DNA from 3 places in the Brumicola blandensis genome. Region 1 is predicted to be linked to each of the others. Evidence: predicted binding sites of a transcription regulator. Region 1 holds the regulator's gene; each other region holds the start of a gene.
The links. The regulator FNR, encoded in region 1, switches genes on or off when oxygen is low (the NO sensors DNR and NnrR bind a similar motif). The targets are predictions, from matches to a motif close to TTGATCTAGATCAA.

Region 1 (7,838 bases):
TGATACTGGAATGCTTAATCGCGCCAATGTTAGTAGGTTTGACCATGATTGGTGTTAGAACTGAGCGCAAAGAGGCGGTCACTTTTAGCATGTTGTGGGCGTATTACCCAATTTTTATCTTTGTCGCGTCAGCGACCTTGATGGTGGCATTGCTATCGCAACTCGGCTTTGCACTTTTCTTGTTGCCTGGAATCTATGTACTGGTCACTACCATGTTCGTGCAAGCACTGGTGGCCGATAAAGCAATGAGTCCCTTAGCTGCGTTAGTATTGTCCATTAAAGTCTCAAATAAATACCTAGTGAAGATCGCTCTGTGCTACTTGGCTTTCTTTGCAATGTTCATCTTCGTCATGATAACGTTTGGATTCGCTCTGATTTGGGTAGGCCCTTTGTTCTTTAATTTTAAAGGGATCCTGTACAATGATTTATTTGGTGGCATTAGCGAGGTTCAAAATGCGCCAGAACATTCAGAAGAGGAAACACACTTTGATGCATAAGTTAAAGATAATTTCGATCGCAATTACGGTTTTGCTTCTTGTTGTATTCTCTGTTTATTTTTTACAGCCCCAAAAATCTGAAATTCAAGAAATCCCACAATCGGTGAGTGCCAAGCAAGCCATTCCCGACTTTGCAGAAATTAAACAGACCACAGAAAAAAAGAAGGCGTTTTTTTCCTATCTCCGTCCTGAGGTTGAAACACAGAATGCCCACATTTTGCTACAACGAGAGTTCGTTCATGGACTCCGTGCTAAACATATTGCAGAAGAGCAAATTACCGAAAACCAAATGGAAGAACTTCTTTGGCTTATGAAGGAGTACAGAGTAGAGGAAAATGATGATCTAGAACTCGTTTTTGACAAACTTTTAACGCGTATCGACATTGTTCCGGTAGAATTAGTACTCGTTCAAACTGCGAATGAAAGCGCTTGGGGCACATCGAGGTTTGCTAGAAAAGGTTATAACTTTTTTGGATTGTGGTGTTTTAGGAAAGGCTGTGGCTTTGTTCCTAAAAGACGTAACGATGGCGCTGCGCATGAAGTGGCTAAGTTTGATGATTTGTCGACAGGTATGTACACCTATTTGAGAAATTTAAATCGACATGATGCATATAAAGAGATGCGTGCAATCAGAAAGCAATTACGTGACCAAATGAAACCAATATCAGCCACGGCGCTTACCGAAGGTTTGACCAAGTATTCCGAGCGTGGTGACGACTATGTCGTTGAGCTTAAACATATGATAAGAACAAATCAGGATTTGATGTAATGAAGAAAGCAATTGTTGGGACTGTATTAGCATTGGGATGCGCGTTTATCGCTTCTCCTGCGCTGGCAGATGAAGTCGAAGTCGCTTACAAGACATTCTATAGTCATGTAAAGAAATTAGACAATGAGGATACACAGGCCCTGCAATTCGCTTTCGGTTTTACTTATGTACAAAATGGTAAGCTTTGTCATATAAATTCAGCTCGGATTAGCACCGAAAAAAAGCAAATGCCATTGAAAGTGAGCAAAGAGCAGCGCTTTACGATTCAATCAGAAAAGGCACTTAATCTTGCTAATGCAAAGGTAGTCATAGACTTCAAAGAACCGTCAAACCAATGTGACATTTCAGTTCAGTTGGAAACAAAACCTGAATACTTAAAAGAGAACTATACTTTCGAAGAATTAAGCTTTCTGTACCAGCAATACGAAGCCTTCTTCAATGAAATGGGAAGTTTTCTGTCGTTTATGATGCCCAACGTAAGTGGTCTAATGTTTCAATTTGAAGATACAAACCTAAGCGAAGCAACTAAAACGGGTGAAAGAGTAAGTGAAGGCACCTTGATGTTAAATGACGAGTGGTTTGAAAATGAAAGGGGCCTTAGATTACAGCGAAAGCCGTTACGCATAACCGCTATAGCTACTAAGTAATAACGCTTAAGGCTAGTTAGCAAGGGAACTCATTGCCTTTGGCACCTTCATTCCCGTTAGCGTAGTGACTCCTGTTAAAATAGACCTTCTAGTGCTTCTCTTTTAAACCAGCAGCTACTTTGTCCATGCCTAATTGATAAAGTAGCTGTTCGGATAGTCTTTCAACCGCCTGACTCCCTTTCTCTGCTACTTCAATCGCTCTATGAAACTCGAGGATGCCTACATCTCTCAGCTGTGGTTCAATTAAAATGTCAGGTGGCTCGCCTGCTAACCTAGATCGTGTCACACGTGCTTGCAAGATTTCCAGCGAACTACTCATAACACTGACAATACCAGGAGGCGTCGCCTTGTTTGGTTTAGGCTCCGGAGAAAACCACTTCTTCATAAAGCCTTCACTAGCGCGATCGAGTAAATCATCAGTACGCTTTTGATTCTCTTCATGTTCTTTTTCACATGTTTCTATCAATCTAGGACGAAAATCAGCACTGAGATTTACTGCTATCACAAAATCAGCACCTAGCTGTCGGCATTGATTCACCGGAACAGGGTTAACGACGGCGCCGTCAACTAACCAGCGGCCTTGGTGGTGAACTGGGCTGAATAGAGCAGGGATTGCGCAGGAAGCTTGAATAGAATCACCAAGTTCACCTTGATTAAAGACAACTTCTTTCCCAGAGTACAAATCTGTTGATACGCAAGCAAATGGTATATTCATCTCATCAAAGCGTTCAGCACAAAACTCATCTTTAAGTTTGTCGAATACTTTTTGACCACTTGCTAAACCACCACGCTTAAAGCCAACACCCAGTAATCTAAAAACTTGCCATTCGGTTAAGGTGTTTGCCCATGCTTCAAGTTCGTCTAACTTACCACTGGCATAGGCAGCCCCTACGTAGGCCCCAATTGAACATCCGGCGATGACATCAATTTGTATGCCGGCACGCTGTAACGCGCGAATAACCCCAATATGGGCCCAACCTCTGGCTGCTCCTGCACCTAATGCAAGTCCAATTTTCATGAAATTCCTTTTACAAGTTTGCTATTTGAATCACTAAAGATTCATCTATGTTAGTCGAAGAGACTTCTTCACTATTGAAGTCATACGCTTTACGTTCGGAACTGCGGTCTATTTGCAGCCCCTTGAAGTCAAATAAGTCGGTATCAGCCAATTGGCTCGGGATAATGCTCTTTGTAGCATTAAAGATATTCTCGACTCTGCCAGGCGTTTGTCTATCCCATTCATTCAACATTGCTTTCACGTTTTGACGTTGCAAGTTTTCTTGTGAACCACAAAGGTTGCATGGAATGATAGGGTACTCTCGAATTGCAGCCAGTGAAGCGATATCTTTCTCGCGGCAGTAGGCTAGAGGGCGAATGACGATGTTGCGCTTATCATCTGATAAGAGCTTTGGTGGCATGGATTTTAGCTTGGCACCATAGAACATGTTTAAAAAGGTTGTTTCCACCATATCATCCATGTGATGACCCAAGGCGATTTTAGTCGCGCCAATTTTTTCAGCGAAGGAATATAAACTTCCGCGCCTTAAACGTGAACACAATCCACATGTGGTTTTTCCATCTTCTATTTTGGACTTAACAACAGAGTAGGTGTCTTTATCGATAATATAATAAGGAATATTTTTCTGTTCCAAATAACTCGGTAGAATATCCTCTGGAAAACCGGGTTGCTTTTGGTCCAAGTTAACGGCGATAACCTCAAAATTAATCGGGGCTGATTGCTGTAAACTAAGCAAAATGTCCAACATCACAAAGCTGTCCTTGCCACCACTAATGGCAGCCATAACAACATCACCATCTTCAATCATCTGATAGTCTGCTATCGCTTTGCCCACATTTCTGCGAATGCGCTTTACGAGTTTGTCATTGTTATATTTTTGCTTAGGTAAGTTTGAAGTTTGAACCACTGTGTATGCCTGTGAATGTGCCGACCTATAAAAGTATGGATGATGCTCGCATACCTAATCTTTGGCGCACATTTTAAAGCTTGTTGTCTGGGTAAGCAAACAAGGAATGAAAAGAGATGCCCGATTTAGGCATCTCTTTGGTTTTGTGTAAAAACGAGGGTGTTTGTTTATGGCTTTATGATGAGCGTGTCACAATTAACCGCATCGATAATCATTTCTGCAGTATTCCCCAACAGGGCTGCTGAAATACCTCTTCGCCCAACAGATCCTATTATCAGTAAATCTGCGTCCAGTTCATTACTTAGCTTAGGAATAACATCTTCAGGCAAGCCCTCTAGTACATGCATCGTAGCATCCTGAAGGGAATGAGTCGTGGCTAGCTCATTCAACTTATTCGTATGTCTTTCTTGTACTGAACGATTGTAAACTTCTGGCGCAAAATTCGGGACTTCCACGGCAATGTGCACAGGCGCGCCAGCATAAGAATTGGCCAAGTGAAGTGTTGAGTTCGTCAATTTAGCTAGCTCATTTCCTGTTTCAGCGATTTTATCACTCAAGCTTATATGCTGATCATCTTTAGCTGAAACACCAATAGAAGCAAGGACTTTACCATTATTTGTCCATTCATGATCTTTGACCAAAAGCACATCAACAGGCGCGTTGCGCAAAATATGCCAATCATTCGGTGTGAAAATACTAGATGCTAACATGCCATGCTTCTTAGTGGATTTCACAATCAGGTCACATGATTCTTCCTGGCAAGTTTCCACCACGGATTCATGCAACTTCTTTTGCCATTTAATCTTGGTGCTAATGTTAACGTCAGTAGTTAGTTCCTTTAGCAGGGCAGTTAGGTTAAGCGATTCATGTTCTAACATTGCCTGTTTCATTTCGTAGCGTTCGTCGCTTGTGAGGATCGCGGCCATGTCATATGACTTATCGTAAATTGAGGATAGGGCAACGACGCTAGCACCGGTTTTTTCAGCAAGGAAAATAGCTCGATTGAGTGAAGGTTGTTGTTTTGTGCTTGGGTCAATGACAGCTAAAATTTTGCTACAAGTAAACATAGTGTTCTCCAGAACGTTGTTATCTATGTATATTGTAGATATTTATGGGCAATGTGCTAGTAACCACATTGCCCCAGATCAAGTTTGCGAATAATAAACTTAACAAACTTGGGTAAAGTTTATTTCCATATCGGGAAGGCGTTGCTTTATGCCGTCGAAATCACTAATAGTGATTAACTTGCCATCAACCTTAATCAGATCTTCTTTTTGGAATCGGGTTAGCAAGCGGCTAATAGTCTCAACCGTCAAGCCCAAATAATTACCAATTTCATTACGCGTCATCGATAAATTGAATTGCTTGGCGGAAAAGCCTCGTTCTTCAAATCGCTGAGATAAGTGACTTAAAAAGTGAAGAAGACGCTCTTCTGCGCTTCTTTTACTGAGTAACATCATCAAATCGTGGTCGTGTTTGATTTCAGCACTCATGAAACGCATGATTTGTTGTCTTAGTTTTGGAAATCTGACTGACATCTCATCTAAGGTCTCGTAAGGCAGTTCGCACACCATTGCAGTTTCTAACGCTTGGGTATAACTGCCATGCTTATCGTCTTTCAATGCGTCGAATCCGATAATATCGCCAGGGAAGTGGAACCCAATAATCTGCTCAACACCGTCTTTATCACTAACATAAGATTTAAATGAACCTGAACGTACGGCATATAATGAATGGAATTTGTCACCATAACGGACTAATTTATCGTTTTTATGAAGGGGTTTTTTTCGCTCAATGATATCGTCCAAGGTATCAAGTTCATTTTTGTTTAAACTAACCGGTAAACACAAATGACTAAAGCTACAACTTTGGCAGTGAATTGAGAGTTCTGGACCTTTTGCCATGACTTACTCTTTTTGATGATTTTCAGATCAATTATTACCTGTAACAAGGTCGTAGGTCAAGATCAAAGAAAACGCAAGTAGTAGAATAGCAATCATTTTTCGAGTGTATTTATGTTGAAAAATGGGCAGTAAGAAACCTGCACCAAGGCTAGTTGCCATGACCGCAGGTAGCGTCCCCAAGCCAAAGAACAACATCATCGAAGCGCCTTGATAAACACTTTCGCTTGCCAATGACCAACTGAGCATGGAGTAGACTAAACCACAAGGCAGCCAACCCCAAATCATCCCGTAAGCTATTGTGTATAATGGGTTTTTAAATGGGATAAGCTTTTTACCAATCGGGGAAATATGTCGCCAAAGATGGCTTCCCAGGCGTTCTAGTGCTGAAAGGCCTTTGTACCAATCACTGATATAAAGTGCCAGCAACACCATAAACACGATGCTAATTATTTGAAATATTGGGAACGCGTTATTCGCACTGGTGCTTATTATGCTGCCAATATACCCTGTTAACGCGCCAGCTGCGGTATAACTCAATATACGACCAATGTTGTAGGCACAGATATAGGTGAGTTGTGAAACGTTTTTCGGAATAGCAAAGGTGAAAGCACTAGCAATACCGCCACACATGCCTATGCAGTGTACCCCCCCAGCAAGCCCAATTAAAAATGCACTTAATAGATTGAAATCGGGATTCAACGCTTTGGTTCTTTTTTGTCTTTAGCTAATTCAGCCTGTTGTTCGTTCGCGTTGCTATCCGCTGCGTCATTCGTCTTTTCAGCACTTTCTGACTTGATATCGTCATCAAATAGAATGCTGTACCCTTGACGATCTAAGTCTTCAAACTGATTACTTTTTACTGCCCAAAAGAATACACCGATAGCAATTCCGACGATGATAATGGCTAATGGGATCAATACATAAATGATACTCACGGCTTCTTCCTAGCTGTTGCGCATTAAACGCGTGGAATTATACACCACTATAATAGAACTTATCGACATCCCTAGAGCCGCCATCCAAGGTGTTAGAAATCCACCAATGGCAAAAGGTAATACAAGTATGTTGTATGACAGCGCCCACGCAATATTCTGCTTAATCTTTCGCTTAGTACGTTTGGCCATATTGATGACATGTAATAGAGAGGCTAAGTCTTGATTCAATAAAATAACATCAGCCGCATTTTTAGCCAGATCAGATGCATTTCCCACCGCGACGCTAACATCTGACACTGCTAAAACAGGTGCATCATTAATACCATCACCCAGCATTAATACACTGCGCCCATTTGCTTGAAGTTGTTTTATGTACATCAGTTTTTGTTCAGGTGCTTGTTCAGCCACGGTATTTTTAATATTTAGGCTGTTAGCGACATGTGTCACATTCTGTAAGGTATCACCACTTAATATTGTTTGCTCGTAGGGAGCTAAGGCTTTGATGACGTCTACCACATCTTCTTTTAACTTATCTCTTAACCAGAATGCTGAGACAAGTGTGTCGTTTTCACTCAGGAGTACGTTTGCCCCCTGAAGTTCATTTCGTTGTTGTTCACTGAGCGCTTCGGCCGGAATCTTCCCTAGAATGTAATTCGGAGAGCCGATATGGTATTGATTTTTTCCAATTTTACAATTTAAGCCTTTACCTATGACTACTTGCAAATCATCCACGGCGAATAAATCAGTCTGCGTTTCTAATGATCCGAATGCCTTAGCAATAGGGTGCTCAGACTGCAACTCTATACTTTTTGCGATGCTTCGATATTTATCGATTGACGCTGATTCGTTATCAGCAAACCAAGACTTGTCTATTGTGAATTCACCATGGGTTAATGTACCTGTTTTATCAAATACAATGTCGGTAACTTCAGTAAGCTGCTCAAGAGCGTCAGCTCGTTTAAGCAAAATACCTTGCTTGTTTAACCTAGCCATTGCGCATGTAAGGGCAGATGGCGTCGCCAAGCCTAGTGCACACGGGCAGGTTGCGACAAGTACCGATATCGTAATCCAAAAGGCGTGCTCATTGCCTTGGTAAGCCCAAAATGCATAGGTAAGTGCTGAAATCGTTAAAACAGCTACCACAAAGTAACGACTCAGTTT
Region 2 (7,838 bases), 520 kb from region 1:
TTCGCCAAGGGCAACTTCCCCCCAAATCGATAGCTGCCTTCTTCCTCTTACCGTAATTGCTCGAAAACCTTGGTTATTGATGAACTGCAGGTGTTTTTGCATGCTCTTGATATTCCAAGGCTTCATGCCATCAGAGTACATTGCCCACAGCGCTTTATAACTCGGTGTTGCCGTGTTTATTTGGTAATAAGTATCGAGCTCAATTTCTGCGCCAAAGCTAGCGCCAATTGATGCTGAAATCGATTGCAACTTAGCCGATGCCTTCCCGCCTACAAGGAAACTGGCGAAGGCATCCTGATTAATAACAACATCGCCCTCTTTCACCGGCATCGCCAATAAATCCTTTGCTTGCTCGTGATTTAGAACATTAATACTGAACTTAGCGTCAGCTTTTACTGAATAGCCCAGTTCAAACTCTTCTTTTGGAGACACTGTATGCTCTTTCGTAAACTTGATATCTTTTTCAAAAGACTCCTGTTGACCAATGGGCAGGACTAACTCTTCGCCTTTAGCCAAAAACGCTTTCGCTTTTTCGACGCTCACTAAGGCTTTTTTGAAGGCGTCGGTACTCGTTACATCAGTGCTAGCATTTAGGTTTAGATGGCTCATTTCATCATTGGTCAAATTGATGAAATTTGTGAGCTTTTCGATAGAGGGACTTGCTAAAAGCTCTTGAGCATTCATTTTTAGGCGTATTAGCAAATCTTTGATAAGTTGAGCATCATCAATCGCAGCACTCGCCTCATCTAGTTTTTCGTCAATCTCGTTAATTTTTTCAATGAGGTCTTTTAGATTGCCGACGACAAGTAATTCTTCAGGCACTAACTTGATGTAATCAGAAAGGCGTTTCATTACGTTCTTCCTTTAAAAGTACCGAATCACTCGCTTCGGCTGCGTACATCCATGTAGGTAACAGCTTGTTTGTTTTATGAACAGTATGAGGTGCTAAAATGTAAAATGCAAGATAGTGAAAAAAGCGTGATCAATCTTTACGACTCTTGTCATCACTATCTAAGGGGTCATGTTCTATTACTATCCCATCGCTTGGTTCATGCATATTTGCCTTTGGCGACTTACCGAAAAACCGCATGAATAGGACATACAGCAAGCCGATACCAGCGAGAACCAAAAATACAAAGAATAATGTCACCATTAAATAGACTGCTAAGGCGAGCACTACTATGGCAGCGGCGAAACGAAAAACTTTATTCATATGAGTTGTCCATGTTGACTAAATACCTGAGCTTTTGTGCTCACATCATGTAATACAATAGTGTAGTTCATTAGTGTTGAATTTACAGTGGAAGTTCAGTTCAAGGATTAATGTAATTACGCACTTTCCTAACTGTTTGCTAAGGTTAATAGATACAGGTTTTATAAAACGGAAAAGTTAACATGGCGACAGTTAGAATATTGGGTGCAGCACAAGAAGTTACGGGATCTTGTCACTTAGTTGAATCTCCTGCCTTGGGTAAAGTCCTGTTAGACTGCGGAATGCATCAAGGAGCAAATTCTCTTAAGAAAATAGGAAGAGAAGATTTTGACTTTGAACCTTCTGATATTGATGCTGTGGTGTTATCTCACGCTCACTTAGACCACAGCGGACTGCTACCCAAGTTAGTTAGTTTGGGGTTTAAAGGACCTATTTATTGTGCTGACGCTACTGCTGATTTGTTAAAAATCATGTTGCTAGACTCAATCAATATTTATTTGGGTGATCTCGAACGAGAAAACAGAAAACTGTTGCGCAAAGGAAAAAGCCCACTTGAGCCAGAATACAGTGAAGACGATGTGCATGAAGTACTGTCTCTTTGCGTTACGAAGAATTATAACGAACGCTTTACTCTCAGTGAGCAAGCAAGTTGCATATTTTTTGATGCTGGCCACATACTAGGGTCTGCGATTGTACAATTAACTATTCAAGAAAAAGGCAGTTCAAAAACACTCGTATTTTCGGGCGATTTAGGCAATAAAGAAGCCGTCTTAATGAAGGACCCGAGCTTTTTAGACAAAGCAGACATTTTGCTAGTTGAGGGAACTTATGGAGACAGAAATCACCGTCCAATTGAAGACACCGTCAAACAGCTTAGGGAAATTATTGTAGAAACTGAAAAACGTGGTGGCAACATTATGATCCCGGCTTTTGCGGTTGGTCGAACTCAAGAAATATTGTTTTATCTCGGCCAGTTGCATCGAGAGGGACTTTTGCAAAACTGGCAAGTGATACTCGACAGTCCGATGGCTATTGAAATTACAAAAATTTATGACAAATGGTTTTCCTCCTTAGATAGCAAGGATATTGATCAAGCAACCCCAGACGCGCACTCCATCACCAAAGACTTCATTCCTAGTTTATTTTTATCTGTTACGCCAGAGAACTCAATGGCAATTAATCGAATCAACAAAGGAGCGCTTATTATTGCCGGAAGTGGCATGTGCACCGGCGGCAGGATTCGACATCACTTCAAAAGTCGAATTTGGGACAGTAGAAACACAGTTATATTTTGTGGTTACCAAGCAATGGGAACCTTGGGCAGACTGTTAGTGGATGGTAAAAAAATGATCCGAATATTCAATGATAGTTTTGCCGTTAAAGCTAAAGTAGAAACCCTAGGTGGGTTTTCTGCTCATGCAGGACAAAGAGAGCTTATAGAGTGGATTACGCAATTCAAACCAACACCAAACGTCGTATTGGTTCATGGCGATGCGCTAGCCTTAGATAAGCTGTCTTTCGTTTTATGGGATAAGCAAAACATCAACAGCATCATACCGACAAAGGGGCAAGCGATCGCATTCTAACAAAGCTAAGCATCATAACGCCCTTGCGTTCTACTACTAGGTTTGCGTTTTTACACAAATTACTGTGACAGACTATTTCCGCTCATCTCTTGACCTACCTCAAACTTGTTTTCACCTCAGTTGCTAAGCTTATAGTGAAGTAAGAAAGACGACACATACATTGACATAATATTAAGAGGGAAACACTATGAGTAACTACACGAAAATTTTAGTGGCAATCGATATTCATGCGCAGTATGAGCAGGTGATAAATAAAGCACTGAATGTTTGCTCGTCGATAGAACAGCTTAATTTGGTCTACGTGCCACTACCAATGACATACATCAACCCTTATCTTTATGGATTAGATTACAACCAAATCAATGAAGAAGAGCGAATGGGTAAAGCGCGTCAGCAACTTCACGATATCGCTGAAAAGTTTGGTATCGACAAGCAAAACGTACACTTTAAGGTGGGCGATGCCGCTGACGAAATTCATAACATTGCAAATCAAATTCATGCAGACTTAATAGTCATAGGAACACATGGAAGAAGTGGTATTAAATTATTACTTGGATCTACCGCTAATTCTGTCTTGCACGGTGTTAAACAAGACGTGTTAGCAGTGCGTGTGCAGGATTAATAGTTAATATAAATAAGAGCAAAAAACGTAATGAAAATTGCGTTTTTTGCTAATGGACGCATAGTACCTATTCTGGCAGTTTTACTAAGTTACCGTTAGCAGTCTCCAAACCCATCATGCTTCGGCTTCTCAAAATAGTGCCATGAAGTGAGTTAATAAACGCTTTCTCATCCTGCAAAAGAAACATTAAGTCTTTCGCTCTACTTTGTATAGCCAACTCCCAGCCCATTGAATAAACGTCATCGCATATTATTTGGAAGCTTTCCTTTGCCTTCTTGGTATTTCCTAACAATGCCGAAAAAATACCAGCATACAGACTATTCCAAATAGTACGCTGTTCCATGGATTGATAATAATCAAAGAATGCTTTCACTGAACTGAATTTATTTTGTAGCTCTTGGGCAACTGCTGCTGCTTGACTAACCATACTTTCAAGCGTTGATTCAAAATCATCTGTTTGCGCATCTGCGAAAGGTGAGAGCCTTTTGGATATATGAAAAGTCCAACCAGAAGATTCGTAGAGAAAATGATTCACAGCAATATTCACATACGTACCTTTTGAGAATGAGCTCGGTTGAAACTCAATAAGCACTGCCCACCAACCATTATCTTTAAACCAAATTCTGGACTTTCCTGAGCGAACAAAACCTAAAGGTTTTAGTGTTTCCTTTGCATTTTTAGCGATTAATTTATTGTGGTCCATTTCAATGTTCTCTCGGCTTACGTTTGCGTTTTATGCAGTGATTAAGGGGGCGATAAAGTCGCGTGGTTATTCTGACCTGCATACTACTTAATATGAAGATGTCGCGTCAGTCAAAAAAATACTCATAAATATAAAATAAAATTCCTAAAAATTGCCGTGAATGTGCCGTTACATAAGGGAGAGGTAAAGATTTATTAAGCAGTAGCACTTCACTTCGATAACATTCACTCACAACTATAGGAAACACTCTATGTTAAATAAAGCATTAATTGGAGCGCTACTGGTGTTGCTGTCTAGCACAGCAATGGCAGAAATTGCGGTTATTGTGCATCCGTCCAATAACGACGCTATAGACACAAAAGTTGTACAACGAATCTTTTTGGGCAAAGAAAAGAAATTTCCAAGCGGCGCCGAAACAGTTGCCGTCAATCAAGTTGGCGGCAGCGAAGTTAGACAATCTTTTGATTCCGATATTTTAGGAAGAACTTCTAGCCAAGTATCAGCTCATTGGTCAAAACTGGTGTTCACTGGTAAAGGTGTACCACCTAAAGAAGTAGACAACGACGCAGCCGTCATTGAACTGGTTTCTCAGAATCCAAGTGTTATTGGCTATGTTGATAAAGCATCCGTCACTGATGCTGTCAAAGTTATTTCACTGTAAGGGGACTCAATATGAAATCATTTAATAAACTATTCACTCTGTCATTAGTTACATTGGCAGTAAGCTCTGTTGCTCATGCCGATGTTCGAATAAATGGGTTCGCTAACTTTACTGGTGGAATTGCTTCCAGTGAAGATACTTTGTACGGGTTCGAAGATTCCATCGATTATGCAAACCAGAGTTTATTTGGTCTTCAAGTCAGTGGTGATGTCTCTGAAAATGTCACGGCTACAGGTCAAATAGTTACTCGAGGTTCAGATGACTTTAGTGCTAACTTTGAGTGGGCTTATCTTACTTACGCCGCAACCGAAAACACGAGTATATCAATTGGTCGCCTAAGAATGCCGCTATTTAGATATTCGTCATCACTAGATGTTGCTTATTCGTATCACTGGGTAGTTGCTCCAGCGTCGGTATACGACGTGCCATTTAACAACATCGACGGTATTCGTGTGGACTATACAGGATACAGCGGTGATTGGGAGTACGGACTGCAATTCGTGACGGGTAACGTTAACAACGAGTTTACGCTAGGTGGTCAGCCAGGTGAGTTAACCATCAACAATGTCGCTCTTGTTAGTGCAGATCTTGCATATGAGAATTGGAAGTTTAGAGGTGTCTATGCCGCGGGTAAGGTCACATTTGATATTCCTGCTTTAGACGCACCTCTGGGACAACTAGGCCAAATATCAAGCGACTTTGAAAGCAAATTACAAGCTGTTGATGATTCGGGCGTATTCTATGGCGCGAGTATAGAATACGATGCTTTTAACTGGTTTGTTGCCGCTGAATATACAGGCATCGAAATTGAGGATTCATTCTATCCTCAAGAAGAAAACTACTATGTCACCGCGGGTATTCGTGCGGGTAAATGGACACCGTTTATTACCTACGAAAAGTCTGACATCAACCGTGATCCGAAATTTGTTGGCGACATCGCTGCCTTCCCCGCTCCGTTGCAGGTGCCATTAACTCAGTTAGTGGTTGGTATTCAGCAAAGTGTTATGTCTGAAAACAATACACTATCAGTGGGAACTCGATATGACTTAAGCACAAGCATTGCACTGAAAGCGGATATCACTAAATTCACCAACGACATTAATGACGAAGAAGATTCGTTAGTTCGCTTCGCAGTTAACTACGTCTTTTAGTTCTTAAAAAAACACATTGCACGCCGGAAAAGGAGTATTTAAGCGTGCATTTTTACAAACTATTTCTGAAATATTCTTTCAAGGGGCACAGTATCCACACTACCTAAACAAATCTAACTGGTCGTTCGTGATCTGATTAAAGCTTGTTGATATGAAAGGTAGGATAGCATCTGCTATCGCAGCTAATTGCCGCTCGATGTAGAATGGATAATCAATCGCTGAATTAATGTACTCCACAGGCTGCGGACCACTCACCGTGATCACGTATTCTATCCATCCTTTTTTTTGATACTTTAGTGGCTTCTTTAGCAGCTTGTTGTGCTCATCAGCTAAGCGCGCAGCTCTTACATGCGGTGGCACATTCTTCACATAATCTTCTAAATTGCGCCTAATACGCTTGCGGTATATTAATTTGCTATCAAATTTTCCTGCTAGCGTATCGGCAACCGTTTTGCGCACGTAGTCTTCAACAGGTTGCTCGTTAAATACTTTGTGGTATAGCGTCTGTTGGAATTCTTTGGCAAGTTCGGTCCAATCGGTACGAACACTTTCCAAGCCTTTGAAAACAAGTGCTTGCTCACCGTTTTTATCAACTGTGCCTGCATAGCGCTTCTTCGTACCAATATCCAAGCCGCGTATTGTTGGCATAAAGAACTTAATAAAGTGCGTTTCAAATTCAATTTCTAACTGACTATCGACCTTAAAGCGTTCTTGAATATTTTGCTGCCACTCATCATTGATGAACGTTTGTAATTGTTTGCCTAAATGCTTGCATTCATCGGCACTTTTATCATCCCCCACATGCACGAATATCGAATCGGTATCCCCATAAATAACCTTGTAGCCCTTGGCTTCAATCCACTTTTTCGTGGTAATCAATAATTCATGACTGCGTTTAGTAATAGAGCCTGATAAACGAGGATCGAAAAACCGACAACCTGTTGAACCCAGCACACCATAAAATGAATTCATGATAATTTTTATGGCTTGAGATAAGGCGGCGTTCTTTTCTTTTTTCGCTTTATCTCGCTCCTTCCACAAGCAATCAATTATGTTGGGCAGAAAATGCTTATCTCTGGAAAAGTAAGCGCCGTCAAAACCTTCTATTGCGCTTGAAGGTGAATTTAGTCCTTCGATCAAGCCCATTGGATCAACATTAAAGGTTTTGATAATACTGGGGTAAAGACTCTTAAAATCGAGCACTAACACATTGTTGTACAAGCCGGGAATTGAATCCATCACAAAGCCGCCAGGCGAGACTAAACCTGAGGTACCATCTCCCATATTCGGCGCGACATACCCTGCTCGGTGTAATTTAGGTAAGTATAAGTTAGTAAAGGCCGCAACAGAGCCGCCCATTCGGTCTAACTCCAAACCTGTTAGATGTGCTCTTAACATGGCAAATTCTAGCAGATGCGTTTTTTCGAAAATGAGCCACACTAAACGAGAATCTTCAAGGTTGTATGCAGCCAGCGCAGGTTTATTATTGATAAAATTTTCGGTAATTTCGGCCAAGCGACTTTCTACGTTGTCGACCTTTTTGCCAATACCCAGCAGCTCTCTAGCGACATTTTCCAATGAGAAGCTAGGAAAGCTATAAGTGGCTGTTTTTAATAAGTCGATACCATCAAGCACTACCCTACCCGCAATTGAAATATATTTGTTGTCACTGTTTCGATTTTTTCGCCAATACGGCTTGCGGCCATCGCGACCAATAGCAAAGTCAATATTGTGTAGATCACAGCGTTTTTGCAATAAATCGAAGTCAAAGTTGATCACGTTCCAGCCAATAATGACGTCAGTATCGTAGTCCTTGAACCATGCTATGAATTGAACCAGTAATGCGTGCTCATCTTCAAGCCAACGTATGTAAGGGGGAGAATTTTCTTGAGCATCGCCAAT
Region 3 (7,838 bases), 400 kb from region 1:
TAGAGCCTTTCTCATTGCCTTGCCTGAAGCAAAGGAAAACAAGGTAAAAGCAATGGCCTTGCTGACAGAGTTGGAAGGTCTTTCTGAAGGTTTGACAACACAAGAGTTAAATGAAGCATTGCATGCTTTGAAAAAACAATGGCAAGCGCTACGAAGCGACCTTAATTTACCTTTGCCTGAAAGTGTATTAAGCGCTTGGAAAACCGCTGAAAAAAAGTATCGAAGCACGCTGAATAGTGCGTTTGAGGAAATCAAACAACAAGAAAAAAAGGCGGTAGGTAAGCTGCTAACAGTGCAGCGCATGATTCGACAAGGTAGCTACAAGCCAGCTATCTCAACGTTTAGACATGCAAAAGCACAGTTCGAAGGCTTACCTGAAAAAGCGCAGCGCGCGCAACAAAAGTTATTTGATGAACTCTCTGATAAAGTCACTGAGTTACAGGAGCTTCAAGCATTTATAGCTGCGCCAAGAAAGCCGGCCTTGCTTGAAGATGCAATGAAACTGGCGAATGAGAAAAATATTGATGACCTAGGTGAGCGAGCTAAGCAAGTAAAGGTGCTAAGGTCAGATTGGAACGGTTTAGGCAAGTTGGGTACAGAAGAGGATGATGAACTCAACAAGCGATTCGATGAGGCTTTAGAGCAGGCATTTGCGCCTTGTCGTGAGCACTACGCTGAACAGGAAAAGCTAAGAGCCGAGAACGCTAAAGTTGCAGAGCAGTTGATTCAGCAGCTATCCGCTTTGCAAGAACAAGAGAATGTGGCGAGTTTAGGGCGCTCACTCAGCGCGCTGAATAAGAAATGGCGTGAAATTGGTGTTTTAGAACACGACCAAAGAAAGCGACTGCAAAAAGATTACTATGCCGCTCAAAAACCGATCCAAGTCAAACTCGATCAGTACTATGCCGAAAACGCAGAGCAAAAGCAGCAATTGGTCACACGGGCTGAGCGACTCAATGACAGTGAAGATTTGACGCAAGCCGTGGATCAAGCGAAACAATTCCAGCAGCAATGGAAAGCCTTGGGGTTTGCGGGAAAAAACATTGATGACAAGTTGTGGAAAGCATTTCGCGCGGCCAATGATAAAGTGTTTGCTAAACTCAATGAAAAAAGAGACGAGCAAGCCGGCGAAATCTCTGCCTCACAGAAGTTAATCGCTGATATCTTACAACCAATCCATAAAGCGATTGATGCTGCTAACGATTCTGCTAGTTTGGCTGAACTGACAGAGCAAGCGAACTCGGCAAAAGTTCATATGAGCGAACTTCCACCAAAGCTTGCAAAAATTGAAGGGCAAAAAATCGAACGAGTGCTAGAAAATATTAACGATAAGTCTCGCGCTCTCGATAAGCAACGAAGTGAAGCGCAGTGGGATAGCTTATTCACGACGCTAGCAGCGTGGAAAAGCGGTGAGAATGAAGACGTTGATCTGCCAGATACCTTCGAGCAACTTCCCAAGCGGTTTCAGAGCCTCTTTAAACAAAGCAATACAGCATCTGCAGACCGTAAAGCTATTACGATCCAAGCCGAAGTCTTACATGATTTGCCAAGCAACAAAGCTGATGAAAAGCAGCGCAAAGAACTACAATTGCAGATGATGGCTTCTAAACTTGAAGGCAATGAGCCACAGACCCTACAGACCTTACTAGCCGATTGGGTGTCACATGGTCCATTGCAGAAAGAAGATCAGGCGTTACTCAAACGATTGAAGAAAGTGTTTGAAGCTCAATGAGTAAGCTAAGCGCAAGCAGAATAGGCACTGATAGCATCATGAGAGTAGAGAATGCGTAAACATATTTATGTAGCTTATACTGGCGGTACAATTGGTATGAAGCCCTCTAAGAATGGCTTCGTTCCGGCTGAAGGCTATTTAAGTGAAACACTCGCCAAAATGCCAGAGTTTCAACGCAGCGAAATGCCAGCGTTTACAATCCATGAATATGATGAGCTGCTCGATTCCAGTGACATGTCACCGGCAGACTGGCAGTTGATTGCTGATGATATTGATCGTCATTATGATGATTACGATGGTTTTATTATTTTGCATGGCACTGATACCATGGCATATACGTCATCTGCTTTGTCATTCATGCTAGAGGATCTTGCAAAGCCAGTCATAGTGACTGGATCCCAAATCCCATTGGCAGAATTACGTTCGGACGGGCAAACGAACTTGCTCAATGCGCTATACATTGCGGCAAATTATCCAATCCCTGAAGTTACCTTGTTTTTCAACAACAAGCTGTTAAGAGGCAATCGCGCTCGCAAAGTCGATGCGGACGGTTTTGACGCCTTCGACTCGCCCAATTTTCCAGTACTATTGAAAGCGGGTATTAATATTGAAGTCAATCATGACAACGTAAGACGTTTAGCGACTGACCCTTCTTTTAAAACTCAAGCGCGAATGCGCGTTAGTCCAGTGATATCTCAACCTATTGGTCTAGTTAGTTTGTATCCAGGTATTTCTGCAGATGTGGTAAAAAATATTATCCAACAGCCAGTAAATGCCCTTATATTATTAAGCTACGGAGTCGGCAATGCGCCGCACAATGAACGCTTATTGGAACAACTTGTCAATGCACAGAAGCAGGGGATTATTGTCGTCAATTGTACCCAGTGTTTCCGGGGCAAAGTGAATATGAGTGGGTATGCGAATGGACATATTTTGCAAGACACCGGCTTAATATCTGGCGGCGATATGACACCAGAGGCGACACTTGCTAAATTACACTATTTGCTCAGTAAAGCTGATTTACCGATAGAAAAGCGCAAACAGCTGATGATGCAAGACCTGCGCGGCGAGCTTTCTCGTAAGTAACAAACACGCATTGATTTGATTGCGTTCGTGTACCAAATTCCTTCCAGTTACTAGCTTCAATTACCTAATTTCCTCAATGAATTAGTTGATTTAGATCAATTATGTATTATAATTTCAGAAATTATTGAAACTTCAAAAGGTTTGGTTGTGAAAATGACACCCATGATAGCGTCTTTTGTGATGCACTTCGGTGAGATGGGCAGCCGTTGGGGCTTTAATCGTACCGTTGGGCAAATATATGCTTTGCTTGTGATGACTGAGGAGCCACTGAGCGCGAATGATATTGCAGAAACGCTCAGTATTTCGCGTGGTAACGTGAGCATGGGCTTGAAGGAATTAGCGTCTTGGCAGTTGGTGACGACAACTCACAAACCCGGTGATAGAAAAGACTACTATCGCAACAAAGGGTCTATCTGGGATATGGCCAATCGAGTTTTTGAGGAGCGCCGTAAGCGCGAGATGGATCCAACCCTAAGCCTGCTTAGAGATATTATGCTCGATGAGCCCGGGAATGCATCTGAAGTGTATGCGCAAGAGCAGATTTCAGAAATCCATGATCTATTGGAAAATATCACTCACTGGACGCAAAGTCTGCAGTCACTCAGCCCTGAAAAATTGAATACCTTAATGAAACTGGGCTCTGGGGTGGGCAAAGTTTTAGACATGAAAGATAAGTTTTTAATGAAAAAGTCGGAATGAAGGAAATCTTAGTCAATCTTTAAATAAGTCCTTTTTCTTTTTCTCCACGCTCACCATTTTTTAGAGCGATTGTGTCCGAGGTCTATTATGTTTGATGTACTGATACTATCTAGAATTCAGTTTGCCGCTAATATTAGCTTTCATATTCTATTTCCAACTATCACCATTGCACTTGGTTGGTTACTGTTTTATTTCAAAGTACGCTATGACTTATCGAATCACCCAGTATGGATGCGAGCATATCGTTTCTGGGTAAAAGTATTCGCTTTAACCTTCGCGCTTGGGGTTGTGAGCGGTATTACAATGTCCTTTCAATTTGGTACCAATTGGCCCGGTTTCATGGAGACCATTGGTAACATCGCTGGACCTTTGCTTGCCTACGAGGTGTTAACGGCATTCTTTTTAGAAGCAACGATGTTAGGCATTATGCTATTTGGCTTTCATCGTGTTCCTCGGTGGGTTCACACAGGCGCCACTTTCCTCGTCGCATTTGGCACAACGATGTCGGCCTTTTGGATATTGGTACTAAACTCATGGATGCAAACACCTGATGGTTTCGAAATGAGGGAAGGGGTAGCTTATGCTACGGATTGGATGGCCATTATTTTTAATCCTTCTTTTCCGTATCGCTTCACTCATATGCTATTGGCTTCTGCTCTGACTGTTTGTTTTTTAGTCGCAGGACTATCGGCCTATCGAATTTATCGGGGTGACAATAAAAAAGCCCCAAGACTAACCCTAAAAACAGCGATCTTTAGTGCTGCGTTGTTAGCGCCTACGCAAGTTTTTGTGGGGGATTTACACGGCTTAAATACGCTCGAGCATCAACCTCAAAAGGTAGCTGCAATGGAGGGCTTATGGGAAACTCAAGAAGGCGTGCCGTTAGTGTTGTTTGCGATCCCAGATGAAGAATCACGAAGCAATAAATACGCCCTAGAAATTCCAAAGCTTGCTAGTGTGATCTTAACCCACGATCCGGAAGGTGAGTTGCAAGGCTTGAATGACTTTGCAGGCGAGCATCCACCTGTGGCTCCTGTATTTTATAGCTTCAGGCTTATGGTAGGCTTAGGATTTACTATGTTGCTTGTCGCTTGGTGGTGTACCTTTACCTTAGTGAAAAAGCGCGCTATGTCTACATTCCAGCTAATGACTCTTATTAGTATGACTTTTGCGGGTTGGGTTGCGACGTTAGCCGGTTGGTATGTTACTGAAATTGGACGTCAACCTTATCTTGTCAGCGGCGTCTTGAAAACCGCAGATGCGGTGACCACGATAGCCTCCGAGAATGTCTTACTGACTTTTGTTCTATACATGACCATGTATGTTGTCTTGCTTGTTGTATATGTGCGTACGCTATTTTTAATGGCAAGACGTGCAGTGAAAATTGAAGAATATGATTTGTCACCACCGGGCTTACCAGAGCGAAAAGATAATCAATTCAATGCAAATGCAAGCGCGGGAGGGGTATAAAATGGACTTCTTATTTTCAGCACAAGGTCTGCCGCTTGTATTTGCCATCCTGACCGCTGTTTCTATTTTGCTATATGCGATCCTTGATGGCTTTGACCTAGGTGTCGGGATTTTACTTCCTATGCAAGATGAGCACAGTAGAGATGTTTCTATTTCTTCAATAGGGCCATTCTGGGACGCTAATGAGACTTGGTTAGTACTTGCGGTAGGTTTGTTATTAGTTGCTTTCCCAGCAGCGCACAGTGCGATTTTAAAGGCATTTTATCTACCGGCTACGCTCATGCTGTTAGCGCTCATTCTGCGTGGTGTAGCTTTTGATTTTAGAGCGAAAGTAAAACCCAAACGAAAAATCATTTGGGACTACGTATTCAAAATTGGCTCGATCGGCACGGCTTTCATGCAAGGTTTTATGCTTGGCTTGTATGTTATGGGTTTGGAATATACTTTGATCTCTGTTGCTTTCGCCATGTTTAGCGGCTTATGTGTGGTCGCCGCCTATGGTTTGATAGGGGCAACTTGGTTGATCATGAAAACCTCGGGCGAACTGCAAAACAGAGCCATCATGTGGGCGAAGAGTTACGGTACGGTCAGTGCTATCGGTATTATTGCGGTTTGTCTGGTTAACCCCTACATAAATCCTTCTGTCTTAAAAATATGGACAGAGTTACCTTGGGCCTATTTTTATGCCGCCATACCGCTACTTTGTGTCGCTATGTTTGCACTTGGATACGCAGTTTTGCATCGACTTCCTCTGCAAGACGACCGAGGAGCTTGGCTTCCCTTTGTGATTGTCGTGATTGTATTCGTGTGCTGTTTCTTAGGCTTAAGCTTCAGCTTCTATCCTTACATTGTGCCTGGCGAACTTACCTTGTTTGAGGCCGCGAGTGCACCAGAATCACTTATGATTATATTGGTAGGTAGTTTGTTTGTGTTGCCATTTATTGGGGCTTACACAGTGTTCTCATACTACACCTTTAGAGGCAAAACCGAGGACTTACGCTATTACTAAGCAATCAAGCACATAGGGCAAATTGCTGATAAATCTGCTAGTCTAGGATGAGGTGTACCTATAAGGATGTTTTATGAACTACCAGAAAAAGCTGCGGCAATTAAATGTCAGCATGTGCATATTATTAGGGATGATATGTAGTGTTTTGTTTGTTGGGAGAGAGGCGCTACCTGCTTATTTATTCTCAGAAACGGTCAGCGGAGAAGTCGTCGAATATAGTGTTACCAGAGACAGACCATCGTATATGACGGCTTCTCAACATACGCCGGAAATGCATGAAGTACTTGTTGAGTACATCTATGATGATACGAAGTATTGGTTCTGGGTTAATGCGCACGTCTATAGTGCTGCGGGCTTCCTCACGACAGGAGATACTGTGACGGTGGCCTTTGATACGGAGTACCCAGAGTTCGGGTATCTTATGAATTACGCATTGTTTAGTACGCTTGCATCCATATTATTCCCGTTCATCTTGCTCATTTTAATTGTGGTAACGCCACAGTGGCTTTTTACTATCAAAAAAGCGAAGGAAGAAAGGGCAAAATAGCCCTTTCTTATTTAACTTCTACACCCGCCGCTTGTTTATCAGCATGGTAACTAGAACGTACCATCGGCCCACAAGCAGCATGGGTAAAACCAATTCCTTTTGCGTAGTCGCCGAGTTCATCAAACTCTGCAGGCGGCACATATCGTTTAACTGGGAAGTGATGCTTACTTGGTTGTAAGTATTGACCAAGTGTCAGCATGTCCACATTGTGGGCTCTAAGATCATCTAGTACTTTTTGCATTTCATCCGCTTCTTCGCCCATGCCCATCATTAGGCCAGACTTTGTCGGAATATCAGGGTGCTGTTCTTTGAACTTGCGCAGCAAATCAAGTGACCACTGATAATTAGCGCCAGGTCGGCATTCACGATACAAGCGTGGAATAGTTTCCAAGTTATGATTGAAAACATCAGGAACGCCTTGTTTGAAAATCTCTAAGGCACGATCCATTCTTCCTCTAAAGTCAGGAACGAGGACTTCAATTTTTGTACTTGGGCTGTGCTCGCGAATGGCATTGATGCAATCAACGAAGTGCTGAGCGCCACCATCTCTCAGGTCATCACGGTCAACCGAAGTAATAACGACATAGCTCAATCCCATTTCTGCAATCGTTTTGGCTAATTTTTCAGGCTCTTCCGCGCTAGGTGGAAGTGGCTTGCCATGAGCAACGTCGCAGAAAGGGCAACGACGAGTACAGATATCACCCAAGATCATAAAGGTTGCTGTACCGTGGTTAAAGCACTCTGCTAAATTAGGGCAACTCGCTTCTTCACATACCGAATGTAGCTTATTTTTACGTAAGGTCGCTTTAATATGTTCTATGCGATCAGTGGTGCGAGGAAGCTTGATTTTAATCCATTCAGGCTTTCGTAGCATTTGTTCTTTTTCGGTGGGGACAATTGTGATGGGAATGTGTTTAACTTTCTCATCATCTCTTAATTTTACACCAGCTTGTGGACGTGTATTATTCATCGTCACCTTCTCTAAATTCTTTGTGCTTAATACCCAAAAGAGTACAAAAATGTTCAACTAATTGTGGACCTGCTTGCGATAAACTTTCCGGGCCACCTAGGCTGATACTATTCACCATTTCCATTCCCGCGTATCCGCAAGGGTTTATTCGTTGAAAAGGACTCAGGTCCATATTAACATTTAAGGCTAAACCATGAAATGAACATCCTTTACGTATGCGCAGGCCAACAGAACATAACTTCTTTTCGTCTACATAAACACCAGGTGCGTCTTTCTTTGCGTAGGCTTTAACGTCATAGTCGGCCATCAGCGCGACAATACTATC

Region 2: RM544_RS00585 (universal stress protein) is a predicted target of FNR. The motif match lies at 2,889-2,902, and genes of this name have one in related genera.
Region 3: RM544_RS04505 (GbsR/MarR family transcriptional regulator) is a predicted target of FNR. The motif match lies at 2,904-2,917, and genes of this name have one in related genera.

The regions. Positions count from the first base shown of each region.
Region 1 is NZ_JAVRIE010000001.1:636,773-644,610, forward strand. Features, by position in the region: gene RM544_RS02770 (hypothetical protein) at 1-497, shown strand, start outside; gene RM544_RS02775 (glucosaminidase domain-containing protein) at 490-1,266, shown strand; gene RM544_RS02780 (DUF2987 domain-containing protein) at 1,266-1,913, shown strand; gene rssA (patatin-like phospholipase RssA) at 2,002-2,931, opposite strand; gene ttcA (tRNA 2-thiocytidine(32) synthetase TtcA) at 2,942-3,838, opposite strand; gene uspE (universal stress protein UspE) at 4,006-4,905, opposite strand; gene fnr (fumarate/nitrate reduction transcriptional regulator Fnr) at 5,005-5,742, opposite strand; gene RM544_RS02805 (sulfite exporter TauE/SafE family protein) at 5,770-6,441, opposite strand; gene ccoS (cbb3-type cytochrome oxidase assembly protein CcoS) at 6,438-6,677, opposite strand; gene RM544_RS02815 (heavy metal translocating P-type ATPase) at 6,687-7,838, opposite strand, start outside.
Region 2 is NZ_JAVRIE010000001.1:120,312-128,149, reverse strand. Features, by position in the region: gene RM544_RS00600 (hypothetical protein) at 1-852, opposite strand, end outside; gene RM544_RS00595 (hypothetical protein) at 983-1,213, opposite strand; gene RM544_RS00590 (MBL fold metallo-hydrolase RNA specificity domain-containing protein) at 1,396-2,799, shown strand; gene RM544_RS00585 (universal stress protein) at 2,987-3,421, shown strand; gene RM544_RS00580 (DUF4304 domain-containing protein) at 3,489-4,124, opposite strand; gene RM544_RS00575 (type 2 periplasmic-binding domain-containing protein) at 4,375-4,785, shown strand; gene RM544_RS00570 (porin) at 4,797-5,936, shown strand; gene RM544_RS00565 (DNA polymerase II) at 6,036-7,838, opposite strand, start outside.
Region 3 is NZ_JAVRIE010000001.1:1,033,216-1,041,053, reverse strand. Features, by position in the region: gene RM544_RS04515 (DUF349 domain-containing protein) at 1-1,732, shown strand, start outside; gene ansA (asparaginase) at 1,784-2,818, shown strand; gene RM544_RS04505 (GbsR/MarR family transcriptional regulator) at 2,966-3,517, shown strand; gene RM544_RS04500 (cytochrome ubiquinol oxidase subunit I) at 3,605-4,987, shown strand; gene cydB (cytochrome d ubiquinol oxidase subunit II) at 4,989-5,996, shown strand; gene RM544_RS04490 (DUF3592 domain-containing protein) at 6,109-6,543, shown strand; gene lipA (lipoyl synthase) at 6,551-7,513, opposite strand; gene lipB (lipoyl(octanoyl) transferase LipB) at 7,506-7,838, opposite strand, start outside.